One region of the Maribacter sp. IgM3_T14_3 genome, then DNA from elsewhere that is predicted to be linked to it. Evidence: riboswitches for the same ligand, from Rfam matches in the RefSeq annotation. Region 1 holds a riboswitch; the other holds the start of a gene.
What was found. Region 1 has a riboswitch for S-adenosylmethionine ahead of ACPF9A_RS04995 (homocysteine S-methyltransferase family protein). Riboswitches for the same ligand answer to the same signal wherever they lie in the genome.
Positions count from the first base shown of each region.

Region 2: another riboswitch for S-adenosylmethionine. It lies ahead of ACPF9A_RS20795 (Na+/H+ antiporter NhaC family protein); the one in region 1 lies ahead of ACPF9A_RS04995 (homocysteine S-methyltransferase family protein).

Region 1 covers NZ_CP187138.1:1,082,219-1,093,753, reverse strand. The annotation lists gene ACPF9A_RS05035 (RrF2 family transcriptional regulator) at 1-330, shown strand, start outside; gene ACPF9A_RS05030 (DUF2061 domain-containing protein) at 735-998, shown strand; gene ACPF9A_RS05025 (phosphoadenosine phosphosulfate reductase family protein) at 1,013-1,636, shown strand; gene cysD (sulfate adenylyltransferase subunit CysD) at 1,685-2,635, shown strand; gene ACPF9A_RS05015 (sulfate adenylyltransferase subunit 1) at 2,741-3,988, shown strand; gene ACPF9A_RS05010 (HEPN domain-containing protein) at 4,148-6,238, shown strand; gene cobA (uroporphyrinogen-III C-methyltransferase) at 6,244-7,086, shown strand; gene ACPF9A_RS05000 (NAD(P)/FAD-dependent oxidoreductase) at 7,167-8,228, shown strand; SAM riboswitch class I at 8,387-8,525, shown strand; gene ACPF9A_RS04995 (homocysteine S-methyltransferase family protein) at 8,618-9,619, shown strand; gene ACPF9A_RS04990 (four helix bundle protein) at 9,644-10,000, shown strand; gene metH (methionine synthase) at 10,000-11,535, shown strand, end outside.
Region 2 covers NZ_CP187138.1:4,706,453-4,717,987, forward strand. The annotation lists gene ACPF9A_RS20780 (FecR family protein) at 1-897, opposite strand, end outside; gene ACPF9A_RS20785 (RNA polymerase sigma factor) at 935-1,456, opposite strand; gene ACPF9A_RS20790 (hypothetical protein) at 1,608-2,270, opposite strand; gene ACPF9A_RS20795 (Na+/H+ antiporter NhaC family protein) at 2,425-3,726, opposite strand; SAM-I-IV-variant riboswitch at 3,779-3,875, opposite strand; gene ACPF9A_RS20800 (serine hydrolase domain-containing protein) at 4,072-5,154, shown strand; gene ACPF9A_RS20805 (response regulator) at 5,205-5,582, opposite strand; gene ACPF9A_RS20810 (hypothetical protein) at 5,748-6,974, opposite strand; gene ACPF9A_RS20815 (TonB-dependent receptor) at 7,085-9,439, shown strand; gene ACPF9A_RS20820 (hypothetical protein) at 9,530-10,564, shown strand; gene ACPF9A_RS20825 (purine-cytosine permease family protein) at 10,557-11,535, shown strand, end outside.

The sequences.
Region 1 (11,535 bases):
TCAGAAATTGCTGAAAAAGAGAACATCTCTCAGAAATTCTTGGAGAGTATATTATTGAGTTTAAGAAAAACAGGATTCTTAGGTTCAAAAAAAGGCAAAGGTGGGGGTTATTATTTAATAAAATCTCCCGAAGAAATATCTATGACCGATATAATGAGGGTTTTAGAAGGACCAATTGCTATGGTGCCTTGTGTAAGTCTTAATTTCTACGAAACCTGCGATGACTGTCCCGATGAAAATACCTGTTCAGTTCATAAGCTAATGCTGCAGGTACGTGATAGTGCTTTAGATGTTTATCGAAATAATACACTAAAGGATATCATCTCGTAAAATCTCCATTTTTAATTTATTTTTAGCTCAAACCTGTACTCACTACAATTTATTTATTTGACCTTAAGAATGATTAAATTTTTCTATAGTCCGTTCGAGCGCAGTCAAGAACTATTACCAGTAAAAAATAGGTTTTGATAGTACTTTTTCTTTAAAGACGGTATGTTTAATAAGGCATTCAGGCGCTAATTCTACCATAAACCTAAGAACCACCTAATCATCTTCGTTTTATTTGTAAGCAATAATTCATTGCGAATTATTAATTTTTCGTACCCTTTTGTTAATAATCTACTAAATCTATAGGGTAAATGAAATTTATCTAAAATTAGGGCGACTACTTTGGAAAATAATACTATTTTTGAAAACTCTATTAAATTAGTAGGGTAATAAAAATTGAGTAAAAGATGATTGCAGATCAACTTATTTTAAATAAAAAAGAGTCTAAAACGACCTATAAAGAAGATAAAACTTCTGAAAAGCCAATGCGTAGTATCGCAAAAGCTTTTAGCTGGAGGGTAATAGGTACGTTAGATACTTTAATTATTTCATACTTACTTACAGGCAAAATATCACTTGCTGCCTCAATTGCATCTATAGATTTTGTAACGAAGATGGTGTTGTACTTTTTTCACGAAAGAATCTGGAATTTAGTAAAGTGGGGTAAATAATAAAGAATAGGATTATGGCATTGACAGAAGCACAAGTTCAGAAGTTAAACATACAATTTAAAGGTATACCGCCAGAAGAAATTATTTCTTGGGCTGTAAAGCATGCAGTAACTCCAGTAGTAACTACAAACTTCAGACCATATGAAGTAGCTATTTTACATGCGGTATCTGGGGTAAGAAAGGATATTCCTGTGGTTTGGTGCGATACGGGTTATAACACCCCGAAAACATACAAACATGCAGATGAAATAATCAGCAAGTTGAATTTGAACGTAAAGTTATTTGTGCCAAAGCAGACTACTGCGCATAGAGATGCTGTAATGGGTATTCCACAAATCGATGATCCAAGACATGCATTATTTACCGAGCAAGTAAAGTTGGAGCCTTTTAAAAGGGCAATGGCAGAATTTAAACCAGATGTTTGGTTTACGAATTTAAGAAAAGGGCAGACTGCACACCGCGATAGTCTAGATATTTTAAGTCTAAGCAAAGACGGCGTTTTAAAGGTGAGTCCGTTTTACCACTGGAACGACACACAGCTAGACACGTATTTAAAGAAATATAATCTGCCTAATGAGCATAACTATTTCGACCCAACTAAAGTGTTAGAAAATAGAGAATGCGGGTTACATAGTTAATCTAAGAGCGTAGAAAAGAATAAGATAATTTATCTAAGAAAATATAGAATGAGTAATAGCAGTACGGAATTGGAAGTAACCCCATCCATAGAACTTTTAAAAGATACCTCTCACATAAATGCACTTGAGAATGAGGCAATTTATATCATTAGAGAAGTAGCAGCTCAGTTCGAGAAGCCAGTTCTTTTATTTTCAGGAGGAAAAGATTCGATTACATTGGTTCGTTTGGCTCAAAAAGCATTTTGGCCATCGAAAATTCCTTTCCCTTTAATGCATATTGATACTGGGCATAACTTCCCAGAGACTATCGAATTTAGAGATAGGTTGGTAGAAGAATTAGGTTTAGAGTTGATTGTGCGTAATGTGCAAGATTCAATCGATCAAGGTAAAGTAAAAGAAGAGTCCGGTAGATATTCTAGTAGAAATAGCTTGCAGACAACAACATTGTTAGATGCAATCGAAGAATTTAAGTTCGATGCATGTATTGGTGGGGCGCGTAGAGATGAAGAAAAAGCACGTGCCAAAGAACGTATTTTCTCTGTAAGAGATGATTTTGGTCAATGGGATGAGCGTAACCAACGTCCGGAATTATTTGATATGTTGAACGGGCAAATTGAATTGGGGCAAAACGTAAGAGTTTTTCCAATATCTAACTGGACAGAATTAGATGTTTGGTCTTACATCAAAGAAGAGCAAATTGAAATTCCGTCTATCTACTTCGCACACAAACGCAAAACATTTTTTAGAGATGGTATGATCTGGTCTGCAGAAGACGGTATCGTATTTAGAGAAGAAGATGAGGTGGTAGAAGAAAGATTAGTTCGTTTTCGTACAGTAGGCGATATGTCATGTACAGCAGCAGTACTTTCAGATGCGGAAACTATTGACAAAGTTGTAGAGGAAATTAGAGATTCATCCATTTCAGAACGAGGTGCACGTATAGATGACAAACGTTCAGAAGCTGCAATGGAGAAAAGAAAACAACAAGGGTATTTTTAGAATTTTCTTTAGAAAATTCTGCCCTTAGCTTTTGGCTATCGGCTATTAGCCTTAATTAATAATTTAAAAGCCAGTAGCTTAAAGCTAATGGCTAACAGTATAGTAATGGAAGTACTAAAAATAGCAACGGCAGGTAGTGTAGATGATGGTAAAAGCACCTTGATTGGGAGAATGCTTTACGATACAAAATCTTTGACCAGCGATAAGTTAGAAGCAATAGAAAAAACCAGTAAGCAAAAGGGATATGATTATTTAGATTTCTCTTTAGCAACAGATGGTTTAGTAGCAGAACGTGAGCAGGGTATTACTATAGATGTTGCGCATATCTATTTTTCTACGGCAAAGAAAAGTTACATTATTGCAGATACCCCTGGGCATGTAGAATATACTCGTAACATGGTTACAGGAGCATCTACTTCGCAAGCTGCGATTATATTGATCGATGCTAGAAAAGGTGTAATCGAACAAACGAACAGACACTTTTTTATTAATAATTTACTGCGCATTAAAGATGTAGTAGTAGCTATTAATAAGATGGATTTGGTGGACTATTCTGAGGAAACTTATAATGCTATCAAAGCAGATTTTGAAGAGTTAATGGCTAAAAGAGACTATCAAGATCAGAAAATAACTTTTATTCCTGTAAGTGCATTAAAAGGAGATAACGTAGTAAATAAAACAGATAAGACACCTTGGTATACAGGTCCTACTTTGTTAGAACATTTTGAAGCCTTAGATAGAAAAGATATTTTCAACGTTGGTACGCCGCGTTTCCCGGTGCAATATGTTATCCGCCCGAAGACAGATGAGCATCACGATTTTAGAGGTTTTGCAGGTAAAGTGTATGGTGGCGAGTTAAGCGTAGGTGATGAGGTAGTAGCACTTCCATCGCAAACACGTTCAAAAATAAAAGAAATTTATTTCCACGATAAAAAGTATCACACAGCATCAAGACGTTCTTCGGTAACGATTACGTTAGAAGATGAAATTAATTTAAGTCGTGGTGACATGTTAGTGAAGGCGAATGATTTGCCAACAGTTGATAAGCAATTTACCGCTACTATTTCTTGGATGGATTCATTGCCGCTAGCGGCTGGAAATAAATATATAGTACAACACGGTGTCAATAAAGTATTGGCAAAAGTGGAGCAAGTACATCATAAAATTGCTCCTGATTATTCAGGTGTCGATACTAAGGCAGATTCGTTGGGTATGAATGATATCGCCCAAGTAAGTTTCCGTTTAAATAAGCCAATTTTCTACGATCAATTTAAAAATCATAGAACGAACGGTTCATTTATACTAATCGATACCAAATCGAACAGTACTGTGGGAGCGGGATTTATACAATAAATAAATTTCCTAGCCCCCAAAGGGGGAATTCAAACTAGACTTCATATTTTAATAAGTATAGTAAGCCTATAGGCGTAGTAAAGTAATAAATTAATGATAACGCTTGTTTTACCCGAGTAAGTGTTCCTCCCTTTTGGGGAGGTTAGGAGGGGATACAGTATGCAGAGTTTTAGAACAGAAATAGAGAATCAAGTAGTTGCGAATGATATTTTAGAATTGGAACGCAAGATTCATGAGTTCCATGGCGGCAAATTAGATGAAGAGAAATTTAGAAGCCTTCGTTTAGCTCGTGGGGTATACGGACAGCGTCAAGAAGGCGTTCAAATGATCCGTATAAAATTGCCATATGGTAAGGTGACTTCTCAGCAATTGCTACGTATTTGCTATGTGTCTGACGAGTATTCTACTGGTAGATTGCACATAACTACACGTCAAGATATTCAGATTCACTATGTAGATTTGAACCGGACTCCCGAGTTGTGGTCAGAATTAGAAAAGGATGATATTACATTAAGAGAAGCTTGTGGTAACACGGTACGTAATGTAACGGCTAGTGAAACAGCAGGGGTAGATGTTGATGAGCCTTTTGATGTTTCTCCTTATGCACATGCATTATTCCAGTATTTCTTAAGAAACCCGGTGAGTCAAGAAATGGGACGTAAGTTCAAGGTTTCTTTCTCTGCAAGTGATGCCGATACCGGACTTTCATACATGCATGATCTAGGCTTTATAGCTAAGCTTGAAAATGGAGAGCCAGGTTTTAAGGTAATGTTGGGTGGCGGATTAGGTTCTCAGCCAAGACATGCAGATGAATTATATAGCTTTTTGCCAGCAGATCAAATTATTCCGCTAATGGAAACGGTTATACGTGTTTTTGACCGTTACGGTGAGCGTAAGAGTAGAGCAAAGGCTAGAATGAAATTCTTATTGAAAGATTTAGGTCTAGACGGATTTAAAGAATTGCTAGCTTCAGAAAAAACAGCGGTTCCTTTTGATACGTTTCCGATTGATCCAGAAGAATATCCTAAGGTAAAAGTTTCGCAATTAGAAGTTCCGAAAGTTGAAATAACCGATACGAAAGAATTTGAGCAGTGGAAATCTACAAATGTAATTCCGCAGAAACAACCAGGTTATGTTGCTTTGGGTATCAAAGTATTATTAGGGGATTTCTATACGGATAAGGCACGTTTGTTAGCGAAATTGGTGCAGAAATATGCAGCAGGCGAGTTTCGTTTATCACTTCGTCAAAATATTTTAATTCCTTTCGTAAAAGAAGAAAGCATAGAGTTTTTCTATACGGAATTAAAGAAGTTAGGTTTTGCGGAAGCTGGTTATAATAAAGCATTAGATATTACTGCTTGTCCGGGTACAGATACCTGTAACTTAGGTATAGCAAGTAGTACAGGTATTGCAGAAGAGCTAGAAAGAGTTATAAAAACAGAATATCCTGATTATATCAATAACGCCGATGTTGTCATCAAGATCAGTGGTTGTATGAACGCTTGTGGTCAGCACAATATGGCAAATATTGGTTTTCAAGGAATGTCTGTTCGTACAAAAGACAAATTAGTTGCACCTGCACTTCAGGTTCTGTTGGGAGGAAGTACAGATGGCAACGGACAAGGACGCTTTGCTGATAAAGTAGTAAAAGTGCCAAGTAAAAGAGGTCCCGAAGCATTACGTTTAATCTTAAATGATTACGATGCTAATGGAGGTGATTTATCATTCCCAGATTACTACGCGGAAAAAGGACAAATGTATTTCTACGATTTTCTAACGCCACTATCATCTGTAGATGATTTAACGGCAGAAGATTTTATCGACTGGGGAAATACAGAACGCTATGAAAAAGCGATCGGAGTAGGTGAATGTGCAGGTGTAGTTATTGATTTAATTGCGACGCTTCTCTTTGAAAGTGAAGAGAAAATACAGAATGCACAAGATATGTTCGACTCAGAAAAATGGTCTGCGAGTATCTACCACGCATATTCTTCAATGGTAAATTCAGCGAAGGCGATGCTAACGTCAGAGAATACAAAAGTGAATACACATGTAAGTATCATTAAAGATTTTGATGAGAAATTTGTAGCCGATGGAAGAATTGCTGTAGTAGGCGGATTCGAAAAATTGGTACTTCAACTGAATAAAAATGAACCAACAAAAGAATTTGCCGAGTCTTATATAAAGGATGCTAAAGTATTCTTAGAGACGGTTGCAAAGTTTAGAGAGCAAGAATTAGCAGAAGCATAAACGGTATGAGTTTAGAAAGCAATATTACGAAGACTGAGCGTTACCCAACGGTGGTTGAGTGTAGCCGAAACCGTGGGCTGCTAACAGTAGTAGGTGCAGGTCCCGGTGATATAGAATTGATTACTTTAAAAGCGATTAAGGCGCTAGAAAATGCCGATGTTGTTTTGTACGATGCTTTGGTAAACGAAGAGTTGTTGGACTATGCTAAAAAAGCAGAGTTGATTTTTGTAGGTAAGCGAAAGGGATGTTATGCCTATCAGCAAGAGCAAATAAATGAACTAATTGTTAGCAGGGCAAAATCTGCGGGACATGTAGTACGATTAAAAGGCGGAGATCCGTTTGTATTCGGTCGTGGTTCAGAAGAAATGGAGTATGCTGCTTCTCACGGTTTGGAGGTTGCCATGGTGCCAGGTATTTCATCAAGTTTAAGTGTTCCAGCATATCAGAATATACCAGTAACTAAAAGAGGGGCTTCTGAAAGTTTTTGGGTAATTACAGGTACAACAAAAGAACATAAACTATCAACAGATGTTGCTTTAGCTGCAAAAAGTAGCGCAACAGTGGTGATATTAATGGGAATGTCAAAACTCCCACAAATAGTAGAACTGTTTAAAGGTGAAGGCAAAGCAGAAATGCCAATAGCCATAATTCAGAACGGCACCCGCAAGAATGAAAAAGTAGGTATTGCAACTATAGAAACTATAGTAGAAGTAGTTGAGAAAGAACATCTCTCAAACCCTGCAATCATTATTATTGGTGAGGTGGTAAAACATCGCGAAGCATTAATAGTAGCGAAAAATCAGTATTCGCAAGAGAATGTTAGTTTGTACTCGGTAGAAACTGCATAGGGTAAATGAGTACAAAGTATTAAGTAAAGAGTATAAAGGACATAGTCTAAGTGAAATTAAAAGAAGTTAAAAAGTAATTTATGATTAAAACAGATATGCTCATTATAGGAGCGGGACCAACCGGATTATTTACGGTGTTTGAAGCGGGATTATTAAAATTAAAAACACATTTAATAGATGCGTTGCCACAACCAGGCGGGCAGTGTTCAGAGATATATCCTAAGAAACCTATTTACGATATTCCTGCATTTCCAGAAATCTTGGCGGGTACTTTAGTAGATAATTTAATGGAGCAAATCAAGCCTTTCGAACCTGGATTCACTTTGGGTGAAAGAGCAGAGACTTTAGATAAATTGGAGGATGGGTCATTCGTAGTTACTACGAATAAAGGAACTCAACATAATGCGCCAGTTGTAGTTATTGCAGGTGGTCTAGGTTCTTTTGAGCCAAGAAAACCACCTATCGCTAATATTGTAAATTTTGAGGATATCGGTGTTGCTTATATGATTAAGGATCCAGAAGTATATCGCGATAAAAAAGTAGTGATTTCCGGTGGTGGAGATTCAGCTTTAGACTGGGCTATATTTTTAACCGATGTAGCTTCAGAAGTGACTTTGGTGCATAGAAGAGATGAGTTTAGAGGAGCTTTAGATTCTGTAGAAAAAGCTGCTGAGTTAGCCAAGTTGGGTAAAATTAAATTGATAACGAAAGCTGAGGTTAAGGAGCTTCATGGTAAAGATCATCTAGAGGCTGTTGTAATTGAGCATACAGATAAAGAGAAAGAAAACACGTATTTAGAAGTTGATAATTTTATTCCCTTATTCGGTTTGTCGCCTAAATTAGGTCCGATTGGCGATTGGGGCTTAGATATCGAAAAAAATGCGATTAAGGTAAACAACGCAAAAGATTACCAAACAAACATACCGGGAGTATATGCTATTGGTGATGTAAATACATACGAAGGTAAATTGAAATTGATATTATCAGGTTTCCATGAAGCAGCGGTAATGTGTCAGTTTGCATACCAGCAAATCAATCCTGGTAAACGATATGTTATGAAGTATACTACCGTTGGCGGAGTCGAAGGATTTGATGGTTCTAAGAAAGAAGCTAAGAAAGAAGTAGTGCAGAGTATTGCCTAAATTAGTCAAGTAATATGGTAGAAACCTCTAATTCTTTACTGATTTAGAGGTTTTTTTATGACAATTTCCCAGAATTTCGTGAACTAAATAAACGATTGAAGTTTTGGATTAGAGCATACTGTGCCGTTACTTTGCAAATCGTTCATAAATAGATTGAAACGTTATCAAGAAAGGTGGAGGGACTAGACCCATTGAAACCTTGGCAACCCTTTTCCATACGGATAAGAAGGTGCTACATTCTATCTTTAACCTGCTTACTTGTGCAGGAGTTGTTATTATACAATAGCAAAATAAAGACAGATAACTTATGAAAAGGCGCTATGCCTAATTCTCCATACTTGATTCCGAATTAATTTTTTTATTGAACGTTGAATTTTTTACAACGTAGAATGAAGGATATAAAAGAAATTTTAAAAGAGCGAATCTTGATATTGGATGGTGCCATGGGTACGATGCTACAGCGCTATAAATTTACAGAAGAAGATTTTCGTGGAGAGCGTTTTAAAGACTGGGAACATCCGTTACAGGGTAATAATGATTTATTGTCCCTAACCCAGCCAGAAGCCATTGAAGAGATACACCGTAAATATTTTGCAGCTGGTGCCGATATCGTAGAGACCAACACCTTCTCGGGTACTACAATTGCCATGGCAGATTATTATATGGAAGACTTGGTGTACGAGTTAAATTATGAATCTGCACGCATAGCAAAAAAAGTAGCCGACGAATTCACGAAGAAAGAACCGAATAAGCCACGTTTTGTAGCGGGTAGTATCGGTCCAACAAACAAAACAGCAAGTATGTCGCCCGATGTAAATGATCCAGGGTATCGAGCAGTTTCTTTTGATGAGTTACGTATTGCGTATAAGCAACAAGTTGAAGCCTTATTAGATGGTGGTTCAGATTTACTGTTGGTAGAAACTATTTTCGATACGCTGAATGCAAAAGCAGCTTTGTTTGCTATTGAAGAAGTAAAAGAAGAGCGAAATATCGATGTTCCAATAATGGTGAGTGGTACAATAACCGATGCGTCAGGTAGAACATTATCCGGACAAACTGCGGAAGCATTTTTAATATCTATTTCTCATATTCCGATTTTATCCGTCGGGTTTAATTGTGCATTAGGCGCAAGTCAATTAGTACCACATTTAGAGGTTTTATCTACCAAGAGTGAGCATGCAGTTTCTGCACACCCAAACGCAGGATTACCAAATGCCTTCGGAGAATACGACGAGACTCCCGAGCAAATGGCAGAGCAGATAAAAGAATACGCAGAAAAAGGATTAGTAAATATAGTAGGTGGTTGCTGTGGAACAACTCCCGAGCATATTACGGCGATAGCGAAGATGGTTGAGAGTTTTGAACCTAGAAAGTTGACAGTTGTCAGTTGATGGTTGTCAGTAAATAGAAACTGAATGGAATATACAGAATTAGAAGTGTGGAAAGAATCAAGGGTTTTGGCGAATTTGATATATAAAGTTTCTCAGCAGTTTCCTAAGGTTGAAATGTATGGGTTGACAAATCAGATACGTCGTTGTGCTGTTTCTGTTCCGTCAAATATAGCTGAAGGATGTGGAAGAAGAACAGCAACAGATACTATCCAGTTTTTACACATTTCTAGAGGTTCTCTATATGAATTAGAAACTCAGTTATTCATCGCTTTAGATCAAGAATATTTGATTAAAGAAGATTTTGATTCGATTACGAAGCTAATTTTAAAATGTAAAAAACTCATTAATGGGTTTATAAATTACTATAAAAAGACCAAATAATGTCTGGAAGTATTTCAAAAAAACTATCAACTGACAACGGTCAACCGACAACTAAATACCTGAAATTATCAGGTTTAGAACCTCTGATCGTCACCCCAGAAACCAACTTTATCAACGTAGGTGAACGGACAAATGTAGCTGGGTCTAAAATGTTTCTTCGTTTGATAAAGGAGGAAAAATTTGAGGAGGCATTAGTAGTTGCGAGAGAGCAAGTTGAGAACGGAGCACAGATTATCGACATCAACATGGATGATGGTTTGATAGATGGTAAACAGGCTATGGTCAAGTTTTTGAACTTGGTGATTGCCGAACCAGATATTTCTCGTGTACCTATCATGATAGATAGTTCTAAATGGGAAATCATTGAAGCAGGTCTTCAGGTTGTTCAGGGTAAATGTGTTGTAAACTCCATCAGTTTAAAAGAAGGTGAAGAGCAATTTTTACATCACGCAAAACTGATAAAACGTTACGGAGCAGCCGTAATTGTTATGGCATTCGATGAGGTGGGGCAGGCTGATAATTATGACCGTCGAATTGAGATAGCAAAACGTTCATACGATGTATTGGTAAACAAGGTCAATTTTGCTCCGGAGGATATAATCTTCGATTTAAATATTTTTCCTGTTGCTACAGGTATGGATGAGCATAAACTAAATGCCATCGATTTTATTGAGGCAACAAGATGGGTGCGTGAAAACTTGCCGCATGCAAGTGTTAGTGGTGGTGTTAGTAATGTGTCATTTTCGTTTAGAGGAAACAACCCGGTACGTGAGGCAATGCATTCCGTGTTTTTATATCACGCTATTAAGGCGGGTATGAATATGGGTATTGTTAACCCAAGTATGCTAGAGGTTTACGATGATATCCCTAAAGATTTGTTAGAACGTGTTGAAGATGTAATTCTTAATAGAAGAGACGATGCAACCGAGCGTTTACTTGATTTTGCCGAATCTGTCGTTGGGAAAACGAAGGAAAGTAAGATAGATTTATCTTGGCGAGAAGAGCCATTACAAAATAGAATTACACGTGCCTTAGTAAAAGGTATTGACCAATATATAATTGAAGATATAGAGGAAGCTAGGCTTGCTGCAAATAAGCCGATTGAGGTTATTGAAGGAAATTTAATGACCGGAATGAATGTAGTAGGTGATTTATTCGGAAGCGGAAAAATGTTCTTGCCGCAGGTGGTAAAATCTGCGAGAGTAATGAAAAAAGCGGTAGCCTATTTACTGCCATATATTGAAGAAGAAAAATTACTGAACCCACAAGATGGTGATGCAAAGGGAGCTGGTAAAATTCTGATGGCAACCGTTAAAGGTGATGTTCATGATATTGGTAAAAATATTGTGGGTGTTGTTTTGGCGTGTAATAATTATGAGATTGTTGATTTAGGGGTTATGGTGCCACCTGAAAAAATCATTGCAGCCGCTATTGAGCATAATGTGGATATTATCGGACTGAGCGGATTAATTACTCCGTCGTTAGATGAAATGGTCCATTTGGCAAAGGAAATGGAGCGTAAGAAATTTAAATTC
Region 2 (11,535 bases), 1.3 Mb from region 1:
CTTTTCTCCATCTTGAATATGGTATTTTATTTCCATCGTAGTAAAAATAGTATTTAAAGTCTGCTGTAATTCTTTATGTTCTATTGTACCGGTAAACTGAAGAGTTTCATATTTTACAGGAAGACTGATGTCTACTTTATAATATCGTTTTACATCAGAAATAACTGTCTTTAACGGAGTTCTCTCATAAGAGCTTAAACCCTTCATCCAATCAGGACTTGTATATTTATGATTTGATTTTTGAAGTTTGCCGTTTTGTAAAAGTACACTTTGCCCTTGAGTAATAATTTCTGAAGTGCCTTGGTACGATACTTCTATTTTACCTTCATAACAATAAACTGAAAACTGCTCATTTTGTGTATTTATATTAAACTGTGTTCCTAGTACAGAAACTTTTGCAGTTGGGGTACTTACAACAAATGGGGCTCCTTTAGCAACTTTAAAATATGCCTGCCCAGAAAGGGTGATAGCCCTATTTTTGTTCCAATCATTATTGTTGTAGGTAATATTCGAAGCTGCATCTAATTCAACGAAAGAGCCTGTTGGTAATTCAATAGTTTTATTTTCTGCTATTTCTGTTGCTATAGTCGTATTACCGGTTGATGAAAAATACCAAACCAAACTGCATGAAAATAAAATAGCTATACTTGCCGCTATACGCAACCAACTATTATTTTTAGTTTTCTTTAATGGTACAACAGTATAATTTTCTTTTTTTAACTTAGCTAAACCCGCTTCAACATCAAATGGCTTTACCTTCCACGTATCAATATCATCGATCACACTTTTGAGCGCATCTAACTCACCAGATTTCTTTAGCCCTTCTTTTTCCTCGTCACTTAAAGTATTATCCATCCAACGGGCAATTAAATTATTATATTCTAAATGCTTGCTCATACTAGTAATACGTTTAAAAAGCTATTTAACCAACCTGCTAAATAGAAAAATCTTTAATTTCAGTAATAGTATTTAATTTTATCAATGCCTTAGAAATACGTTTTTCTATAGCGGTCTCACTAACTTCTAGTCTTACAGCAATTTCTTTATACGTAAGCTTGTCTATTCTATTCATTAAAAAAGCCTCTCGTTGTTTCTCTGGTAAATCTGAGATTACAGTCTCTAACTTTATTCTAAATTCTTTTGTTCTTAATTTAAAATAAGGGTCTTCATTATCTTGCTCTATAACCAGACTTTTTTCAAATTTTAAAGCAACTTTCTTAGTACGTAGCGTGTCTATCATTAGATTGCGCGATATGCTATATAAAAAACCCGCCACTTTATCATATACGACCGTACTACATTTAGACCATAATTTCATGAAAGAATCATGAACGATATCTTCTGCACGCTCCATATCACCAAATTTGTAATAAAGGTAATTGCGCAAACTTTCAGCATGGGTTCTATAAATAGAATTGTAAACGCTCTCTTCGCAAACAGATGGTTCTTTCCCCATTCTTAGATATTAGATTCTTACAGCCTTTGTGTGTACTGGCTATTAACCCCAATATTAGTTATTGGCGCCATTATATGCAAGATACTGCAAAATAAAAAACCTATAGTTTCCTATAGGTTTTTTGATATTTAATGGTGGCTGATATGCTAATTTATTTACTACAATTTTCATTGTAATACAGTACAACAGCCGCTAATTCTGCACCTTTACCATATTCATCATCTTTGAAGTCACCATCATTCATTTTTTGAATAAGTGCTGTACAATCTCCTAATTGTTTTTTTACTTTTTTCTTGTATCCTATCCAATCTACATCACCAACAATTAGACGGTATACTTGTTCAATATTGTTAGTGCCTGGCTTTTTAATAAAATACTTAATAATCGTGCCTCTACTACTAGGTCCTCGTACAACCCTTCTTGAAACTTGCGTGCTTTGACTTGCTGTTAGTTTACCACTTTGAGCATAAGAAGTCTCATTTTCAACCTTCATACTACCGTAGTTCGTTTGAATGTTACGTGCCACTAACATTGTTTCTCCAGAAATAATAACCTGAAACTCTTCTAATTTCTTAGAATTTGGTGAGCTTCTAAAATATTCAATATCACCTGTTTTTATATGTTCTATATCTTCATGATCAATTTTCTTAGGTTCTGAAGTTTCAATTTCAGTAAAAAGAATTTTACTTCCTTTATTTTCAATAATTCCTTCTTTGATATCTCCGTTTTTAAAAGTTACTACACCTTTGTTTTGAGCAAATACATTTGAAATAAAAAGAAACAATACGGCAAATGGTAACATCTTGAAATTCATAGGTAATGGTTTTAAAATTTATAGGATGTTAGAACGTGTATTTAACAGAAAAATTATTCGCTAAAATGACCTATGCTAAATCATTTGAAAGACTTGCTTAGTTGAATTTTCAATAATAAAATTAAACCATATAAAAACTACGCATCAGGTATTCTTATTTAAATCTCAAAGGTCTTAACCCAATAAATAGTAACGTATAAATAAACAAAAGCAGCAAATACCACGTATTACTGACCAATTCTAAGTAATCGATTTTTCCTTTTGAGAAGCTTAAAATCATTAAAACCTGAGCACCGTAAGGTAATAGTCCCTGAATAATACAGGCAAATATGTCTAAAATGGAAGCTGTCTTTTTATTATCTAAATGGTACTCGTCATTTATCGTTTTTGCAATAGGACCAGCAATTATAATCGATACCGTATTATTTGCAATCGCCAAATTAACGGTACTTACCAAGGTGGCAATACCAAACTGAGCAGACTTCTTATTTTTAATGAGTTTTTTAATATTGATCAATATGAATTCGATACCTCCATTTCTCTCTACCAAGGCAGCTAAGCCACCTGTCAATAATGACAAAAGAAATATTTCGGTCATATTGGTAAATCCGGTATAGGCGATTTTTGTGGATTCTATTAAGGTGAAATCTCCGTAAGCGATTCCTAATGCACCTGCCGAAATTGTACCTAATAACAAAGTTACAAACACATTGACTCCCACAATCGAAAGAATGATCACCAGTATATATGGCATAATTTTAATGATGGAATAATTGTAAACTGTGGTTTCAGTTACGACGGACTCCAATCCTAATCCCTGAAATACTAAAATAGCTATGGTGAATAAAGCTGCAGGTACCGCTATTTTAATATTCTGCTTAAACTTATCGCTCATTTTACAACCTAACGATTGTGTGGCTGCAATGGTGGTATCTGAGATGACAGATAAATTATCACCAAACATACTACCACCTAACAAGGCGCCACATAATATTGCCAAATCTGCACTGCTTTTATCTGCAAAACCAACTACAATTGGCGCCAATGCTACAATTGCACCTACTGATGTTCCTGTAGAAACCGATAAAAATCCTGCAATAATAAAGATGCCAACGTATATATATTGAATTGCTATGACATCTAAACCAAGGTTTACAATGGCATCTACACTTCCCGTTTCGTTTGTAATGGCAGCAAAAGCACCTGCTAACAAATAAATAAGGCACATGGTCAATATCTTATCATCGCCACAACCTCTCAAAAGGGTATCGATTTTAGCTGAAATAGTTTGTCTAAATAAAATAAATGCCACAATTATACCTACAATTACTGCTATAGGAGCGGGTAGTGCATAGAAATCGTTTTGATAGATACCTACGCCTAAAAACGTAAATACAAATACGAATAAGGGCATTAAAGCTGAAAATTTTGGGATAATCTTTTTAGTACTTTCCATTTCTCTTTCTTCATTTTCAAAAAAAGGAAATAGCTATAAATTAGAAGAATCATGTGTTAACATTTGTTCCAATTAATGGCTTATCTATTTAGCACCTTGCTTGTTATTGCAGGTTGCTATCTCCTTTTTTGAGATTCTTGATAATAATTTTAAGGCGGCAAATGTAGTCTATAATTCTTTGTACTAAATCTTAAAAAAGGTTAATTTCTGTAAATAATATTCCTACAGAATTCCTCCTACATAATTACCTTAAATTTAACTTTCATTATTGTTTCATTAACAACCTTGTGTATTTTAATGGTCGAAGTTTGACATCATAACATAAACTAATTCAATTAATTACACATGAAAAATCATTACTTAAAAGTTATTGCTGTAACATTTTTATTATTGACAGCCTTTTCTTGTACGACAGAAGTTGACGAATTTGGAGAAGATTTTGACAGAGATAAAATGGACTTATTTTTTTCTAAAATTGAAGAGAAAAATTTAGGAATGGGTAATATTTCTATTTTCAAAGATGGTGAAGAAGATTATCAAACTTCTTTTGGCTTTATTGATGTTGAAAATTCGATTTCAGCCAATTCAGCTTCTAAATACAGAATAGCTTCTATTACAAAAGCATTTACAGCTACAATGATTATGCAGCTTGTTGAAGAAGGTAAGTTGACTTTAGAAACTAAATTAGAAAATCACTTTCCTGAAATACCTAATGCAGAGCTTATTACTATTGAACAATTAATGAATCATAGAAGCGGACTCTTCAATTTTACGGAAGGTGAATACGAACCTGAAGACCGAATACAACCTGCCTCTAGACAGAAACTTTTAGATATATTCATTGCAAACGGCACTAATTTTAGTCCTAATGAGAAATTTGAATATTCCAATACCAATTACCTCTTACTATCTTTCATTATTGAAGATATTGATGAGAAAACATATGCGACTTCATTTAATGATAGAATAGTAACACCTTTAAAACTCACAAATACTTATAATGGCACCGAAATTAATGCTACAAACAATGAAGCCTATTCTTATCAATTAGAAAATGATGATTGGGTCGGTTTGGTTGAGACTCATTATACTATTCTACAAGGTACTGGCTCTGTGGTATCTACAGCTAAAGGCGTAAATTTATTTTATAACGCTCTTTTTGATGGGAGGTTGGTCTCTGAAAGCTCACTCGATAAAATGATAACGATGAATGATGGTTATGGTTTCGGACTTTTTACTATTCCGTTTTACAATAAAAGTGGATTTGGACATGATGGTAGAGTAGACGGGTATCAATCTTTAGGTATATATTTTCCATCAGATAAAGTTACACTTACATACTTGTCTAACGGCGTTAACATGATACCAAATGATATTGTTATAGGCGCTTTGAGTATTTACTCTGGTCTAGATTACGATCTGCCATAACGAGGTCTAGGTAAATTTCTTATAAATTATCAGGAAGTTAGAATGCGGAGTTATGCACTTGCTTTTTTTCCATAAATCTTGTTATAAACTAAATCTATAGCATTATGAAGTTCACTTTTGGTGAATGGTTTGCTAACAAAATCAACACACCCAAGTTCTCTGGCAACTTCTTCAAATTCATGCTTGGTAGAACTTGATATAAATGGCAAACGGTCTGCAAACATCTCTAGAAAAGAGAGTCCGTTCATACCTGGCATTTCAATATCTGACATGACCACTTGTGGTTTTGCAATCTGTATATGTACCCAAGCATCATAAGAATCTTCAAACGTAAGTACACTACGTACTAACGGATGAGTTTTGGCAAGCTTTTCGGCTAATGACAACCATAAAGGGGAGTCATCTACTATTATTAATTCGAGTATCATTAATCTTATTTCGGGGGTTAATGACCGCAAAGTATCTCATTATCTAATTATGAAAAATTAATTCAGATAAACGGCTTGAAAGTATCTTTATATGTTAATAGTACACTTTAAAAATGACATTTAAGTTGCGTATAACTGTCCTTATAACAATTACTTTTCTACCGATTATGCTTCAATAAAATCAACATTCAATGACCCGTTCACCAATCTATTTTCATTATCTATACCACTAAAAACACCTTCTTGGTTTCTACTGTTGTTTTTCAAATAGTAGCTTTTAAAATAAATATTAACTCTTTCTAGTGCTATTATTCCTGAAAAATTGAACCTGAAATTAATTACAGATCCTTTATTTAATAGCTCTATTCGGTCCTTTTCTATATAAACATTATCGGTTAGTGTTACTATTTCAAAATTCGACTTCAATATTTTAAATTTCAATTTCTCTTTAAAACCGTCGGTAAAATCAAATGTAACATTATAGGTGCCGGGGAGTTTACCATAAAGAGATGCATAAGGACTATTACTTGACAATTCTAACGCGTGCCTAGGGACAACACTTGGATTTACAATACGCTTATTTCTAATTTCCATGGCAATATAAGCTGGTATACTAGGATCTTTAGATTTTTGCTCCATCTCTTGCTTGCTCGCACATTTCTCTAAAATTGATCGACCTGCAACCGTATTAGTAAACAAATCAAAAGTGCAATATGTGCCTATTAGGTAATTTATGTTAGAGGGTGCTCGATGACCTAAATAATAAATTTCACTGGCTCCGTCAATATATTTATCTCCAGAAAGCGTATTGGTTTTTATGGTAAGGGTATCGCCTTGTCGTTTTATATTCCCATGGCTATAATACTCTCTCAATGTGCCATCTTCTAAAGGATACATGAAGATATGTTGAATTTTCTTCCAGTTTTTAGATATGATACTTTGCCCTTTTAATATGGTATTATCTTCTCCAAAATAATAATTGATATAATAATAGGTAATATCATCATCATTAGTTCTAAGTAAGGTAAGCTGCTTATCATATTCATCATTTGATGTTTTATTTTCTAATAAGAATGCTTCATAATCTTGGTACCCTAAAAATAGCAGGATAATAGTCTTATAATAATGGTTCAGTTTTATCAAAGGTTTCCCTTTTTCAAACTCACGAAATTTATCATACAAGTATTTACCGTTTATAAACTCTGAACCTAAGGCTTCAAAATCACTTTTTAAACTTGGCTTATTTTCATTAAAAGCACCATAACCGTATAACTGAAATGTCTTAGGCAATTGCTTTAGCCTATGCCTTTTTAAAAATTCTTCGTGTATCTTATCTATAAGAATTTTAAAATATTCAGATGTTAATAGTAATGAACCTGAGCCTGTTATCATAAATTCCTATTTTAACAATAAAATTATTAAAAATATTTTTAGTATTAAGAATTAATCATAATTAATACATGTATTTCTACATTTAGCAAACAAACTAAACTAAACAGGACATGAAAAAATTAATTTTACTTATTTGTTTTCTGGTTTCATCTTTAGGGTTTTCACAGACTTTGGTGACCGGTAAAGTAACAGATCAAAAAGGTGAACCACTGCCAGGAGCTAGTATCGTAGAAAAAGGAACTACTACTGGTGTAATTACCGATTACAACGGTAATTTCGAAATAACAGTATCTAGTGACGATGCTACATTACTGGTTTCTTTCATTGGTTTTGAAGAAATGGAAATTAGCATTTCTGGGCAATCGAACATTGATGTTGAACTAACTGAAATGGCAGTTTCGCTAACCGGTGTTACGGTACAAGGCTTCTCAGGGGTTATGGGAAAATCAAGAAAGCGAACAGAATCTATACAGACTACGCCTGAATCGGTTACAGCATTAAATGCAGAAGGTATTGAAAGCGCCGGTATTACTGACGTAAGCTCATTTTCTACATTAGTACCAAACTTAAAATTCAACTCATCTCAGACTATTGGTCTAAATTTTATTACAGTAAGGGGTATACCTCAAGTAAGGGGCGGCGATGCTCCTTTGGCTTTTGTAATTGATGGAGTTACCATACCTGATCCAAGTTTATTAAGTCAAGACTTATATGACTTGGCATTAGTTGAAGTTGTTAAAGGTCCGCAAGGCGCCTTATACGGTAAAAACGCTATTGGTGGTGCGATAAATATTTACACGAAAGACCCAACCAATAAAATGAGCAACCAAATTAAACTTGGTCTTGGTAATGGCGGTTTTAAACAAGCACAGTTCGTATCATCTGGTGCAATAGCAAAAGATAAATTATTTTATCGCTTTTCAACACAGTATAAAGATTTTGATGGTTTGTTAACCAACGAATTTCTTAATGAAAAGGTAGATTTTAGAGAAGACATTAATATAAGAGGTCAGTTAAAAGCTAAATTGACAAATAATTTTTCTATCACAGGTTCTTACCAATATTTTAATATTGACGGTGGGGCAACCTATTATTCGGTAAACCCAACAGGCACCGATGGTGAGTTTACCGGTGGTATTCTTGACCCTAATCCTTCAGACGGTAATAATGTTATTTTTTCTGATGTTTTAGGCACCTCTAAATTGACCAACAACTACGGTACAATTAAAATGGATTATAACTTAAGTAACGTAAAATTACAGAGTATTACTTCTATAAATAGAGTAGAGCGTTCTACTTATGGCGATTTAGATTTTCTTGAACTAGATGGTTTAACGCAAGGTGAAGAGATTACTACTAAAACCTTCAACCAAGAAGTTAGAATAAGTAATGCTAAAACCAATACTAAATTCGACTGGAGTGCTGGTGGATTTTATCAGAAAATTAAAAAAGATTTCTATCAAAATGGAACTACCGGTGTAGATTTTGGTGGTCCGTTTGAATATGATACCGCAGATTATATCAACGAAACACAAACTGTCGCTTTATTTGGTTTTGGAGATTACAAACTAACCGATAAGTTAACATTATCTGCAGGTTTTCGTTTAGATATGGATAAGTTTACGCAAGATGATGTGCTTTTTGTTACCAACTCAGAAAGAGATAACAACGAATTTCAGCCTAAAGTTTCTTTATCATATCAAGCAAATAAAAGTGTTTTGGTATACGCTAATTATGGTCGTGGTTATAGAAATGGTGGTTTTAATGCGCAACCTACTGATCTTTTTAATAGGGAATTCGACGACGAAACTTCAGATAATTATGAACTAGGATTTAAAACAAGTGCTTGGAACAACCGCTTTATACTTAATGGATCTGTATTCTATTCTACGTTAAATAACCAGCAACAATACATTTTAGATTTGACTACTTTCATTGCTGGTGTATACAATTATGACAAAAGTGATGTGTTCGGTTTTGAGCTGGAATCTCGTGCAAGACTTTCGAACTTCTTAGATGTCTTTGCCAATGTTGGGGTAACCGATGCAAAAATCGTAGAAGGTGGAACCACAGGTGGTGACGATGGAACTTTTACAAACAATTCTGCTTACGATGGTCAAAAAACACCGTTTGTACCTTTAAGTACTTTTGCTGTTGGTTTAGAATCTTCATTCAATATTACCGATGCTTTAAAATTCAACGGTTTCTTAAACTTAGATACTACAGGTAAAACCTACTGGCATGAGAGTAATAGAGATGCATTTACTACAGATGCTTATTCTTTGTTAGATGCACGATTAGGACTTTCTTATAAAAATTGGAAGCTTGAATTATGGGGTAAAAACTTGACGGATAAAGAATATTACCAAGAATTCTCACCAGGAGAGTTTGTAGGTAGTCCTGATGATGTGGCTTGGAGAGGACAACCCTTAACAGTCGGTACTGCTATTTCTCTAAAGTTTTAAGTAATTACCAATCGTAATTAAAATAAATACAAATCTCAATTATGGGCATCTAATTCGTGATGCCCTTATAATCCATTTTCAAATTCACATATGGAAACTAAAAGAGCTCGTTTTTCAAGAATATTAATGGAAGATATGTTTCAGGTACAACCTGGAGAAACCATTGCCATTACCGCGGATTTAGGTACAGATAGAAATACTATAGATGCTATGGCAAATGCAGCAATAAACGCAGGTGCATTACCATTGGTCATGTATATTCCACAGGCAAAAAAAGATGGTCAGGCTGGTATGGTAGACTGGCCTTCAGAAGCGTTAACGGCAGCATTGCTTAAAGCTGATGTTTGGATCGAGGCTAATTCTGTTGTAATTCTATATTCTGATATTTGGGAAACCACTATGCGCGATAATAAAAAACTACGTTATTTAATCATTGCCGAAAGTACGATAGATTCTCTTGACCGTGTATTTACAGGCTATGAAATTGCCGATCTAAAAAAATTATTGGAACCATTGACTAACATGGCAAAAAAATGTAATACAGTACGTATTACAAGTAAAAACGGAACTAATGTTTCTTACGATATCGATACGAATTATACGTTTGATTATGACGACGGGGATTTCTCAAAACCAAAATTTGGTACAGCGCCAGGTTTTGTGAATATTGTACCTAAATTAAATAGTATGAACGGCCGTATCGTATTCGATTATTTACAACATGCTGTACTTAGCGATAAGGTTGAATTTATTATGAATGATGGTGTCATAAGTGAAGTAAAAGGGGAGGGCGCTGCCCAATTTAAAGAATACCTAGCTTCGTTCGATGATGAAAATATGTATAAAATCTCTCATAACATGCTAGGCTTAAATCCGAAAGTTCATGCCATTACGGGCGAATTGGTAGAAGACGAACGTATTTGGGGCGGTGTAGATTTTGGATTTGGACATACTAGCGCTATGGATATGCCGCCAATGGGCCAAATGGCAAAATCGCATTTTGACGGTGTAATTGCCAAAACCAGTATTTATTTTGACGATATACAAATTACAGATGATGGCGAAGTTTGTCATGAAGAATTAAGACCTTTAGCAGAAAGCTTACTAAACGCTATAAATGTCTAACCAAGCAGATCAATACGCAACAACCAAAGTACAACCAAAAGATTTTGTATCAGGCTGGGTTGTTGCGCTAATTATTGCAAGTACCGGACTCTCGGTTTCTACGCTGTTTTTAGGTTCAGAAATTGCATTGGGTCTCGGTTTTGAAAAAGCGCTGATTGCCTTTGGTATTTCTACCTTGGTTTTGACACTTATGTGCATGGCAACAACGCTAATTGGTAATCGCTCAAGGTTGTCTACCTATATGATTCTTCATTTTAGTTTTGGAGAATATGGTGCAAAAATCGTTAATTTCATTTTTGGGGTTACTCTGGTTGGTTGGTTTGCTGTAGCATTAGAACTATTGGCTATTGCCATATTCGATACCACGACAAGTGCCTTCAGCTTTACCATATCCAAAGAGATTATAATTATCGTAACCAGCTTAATTACTACGATTACTGCGGTTTATGGTATTCGAAGTATTGAAAAAGTGGCCAATATATCCATTCCCATTTTAACCGCTTTTTTAGGTTACGTATTTTACTTGACAATAAACAAATTAGAAAGCTGGTCTGTTCTTTTTGACTATGTACCCGAAGAAAACTCGATGACACTTTTTAAAGCAACATCTATATTGATAGGTGCCGCAGTATTGTTCCCCGTATTAATGGCAGATTTTTCAAGGTTCGTAAAAACAGATAAGCAAAGTTTAGCCTCTGTGCTAGGTTTAACTATTGGTACTCCATTAGCTTATATTCTAAGTGCCGTGCCATCTATAGAAACAGGCGAAGTCGATATTATTAAAATAATGGGAGAGTATAATTTGGTGATTCCTGCTTTTTTATTGTTGTTTATTTCTACATGGAGTACCAACGCCACCAATCTTTATTCGGCAAGTTTAACTTTTACCACCATTAATAAAAAATGGACTTTTAAAAGTGTTGTTATGATTTCAAGTTTATTTGGAACATTACTCGCATTGTTAGGCTTTG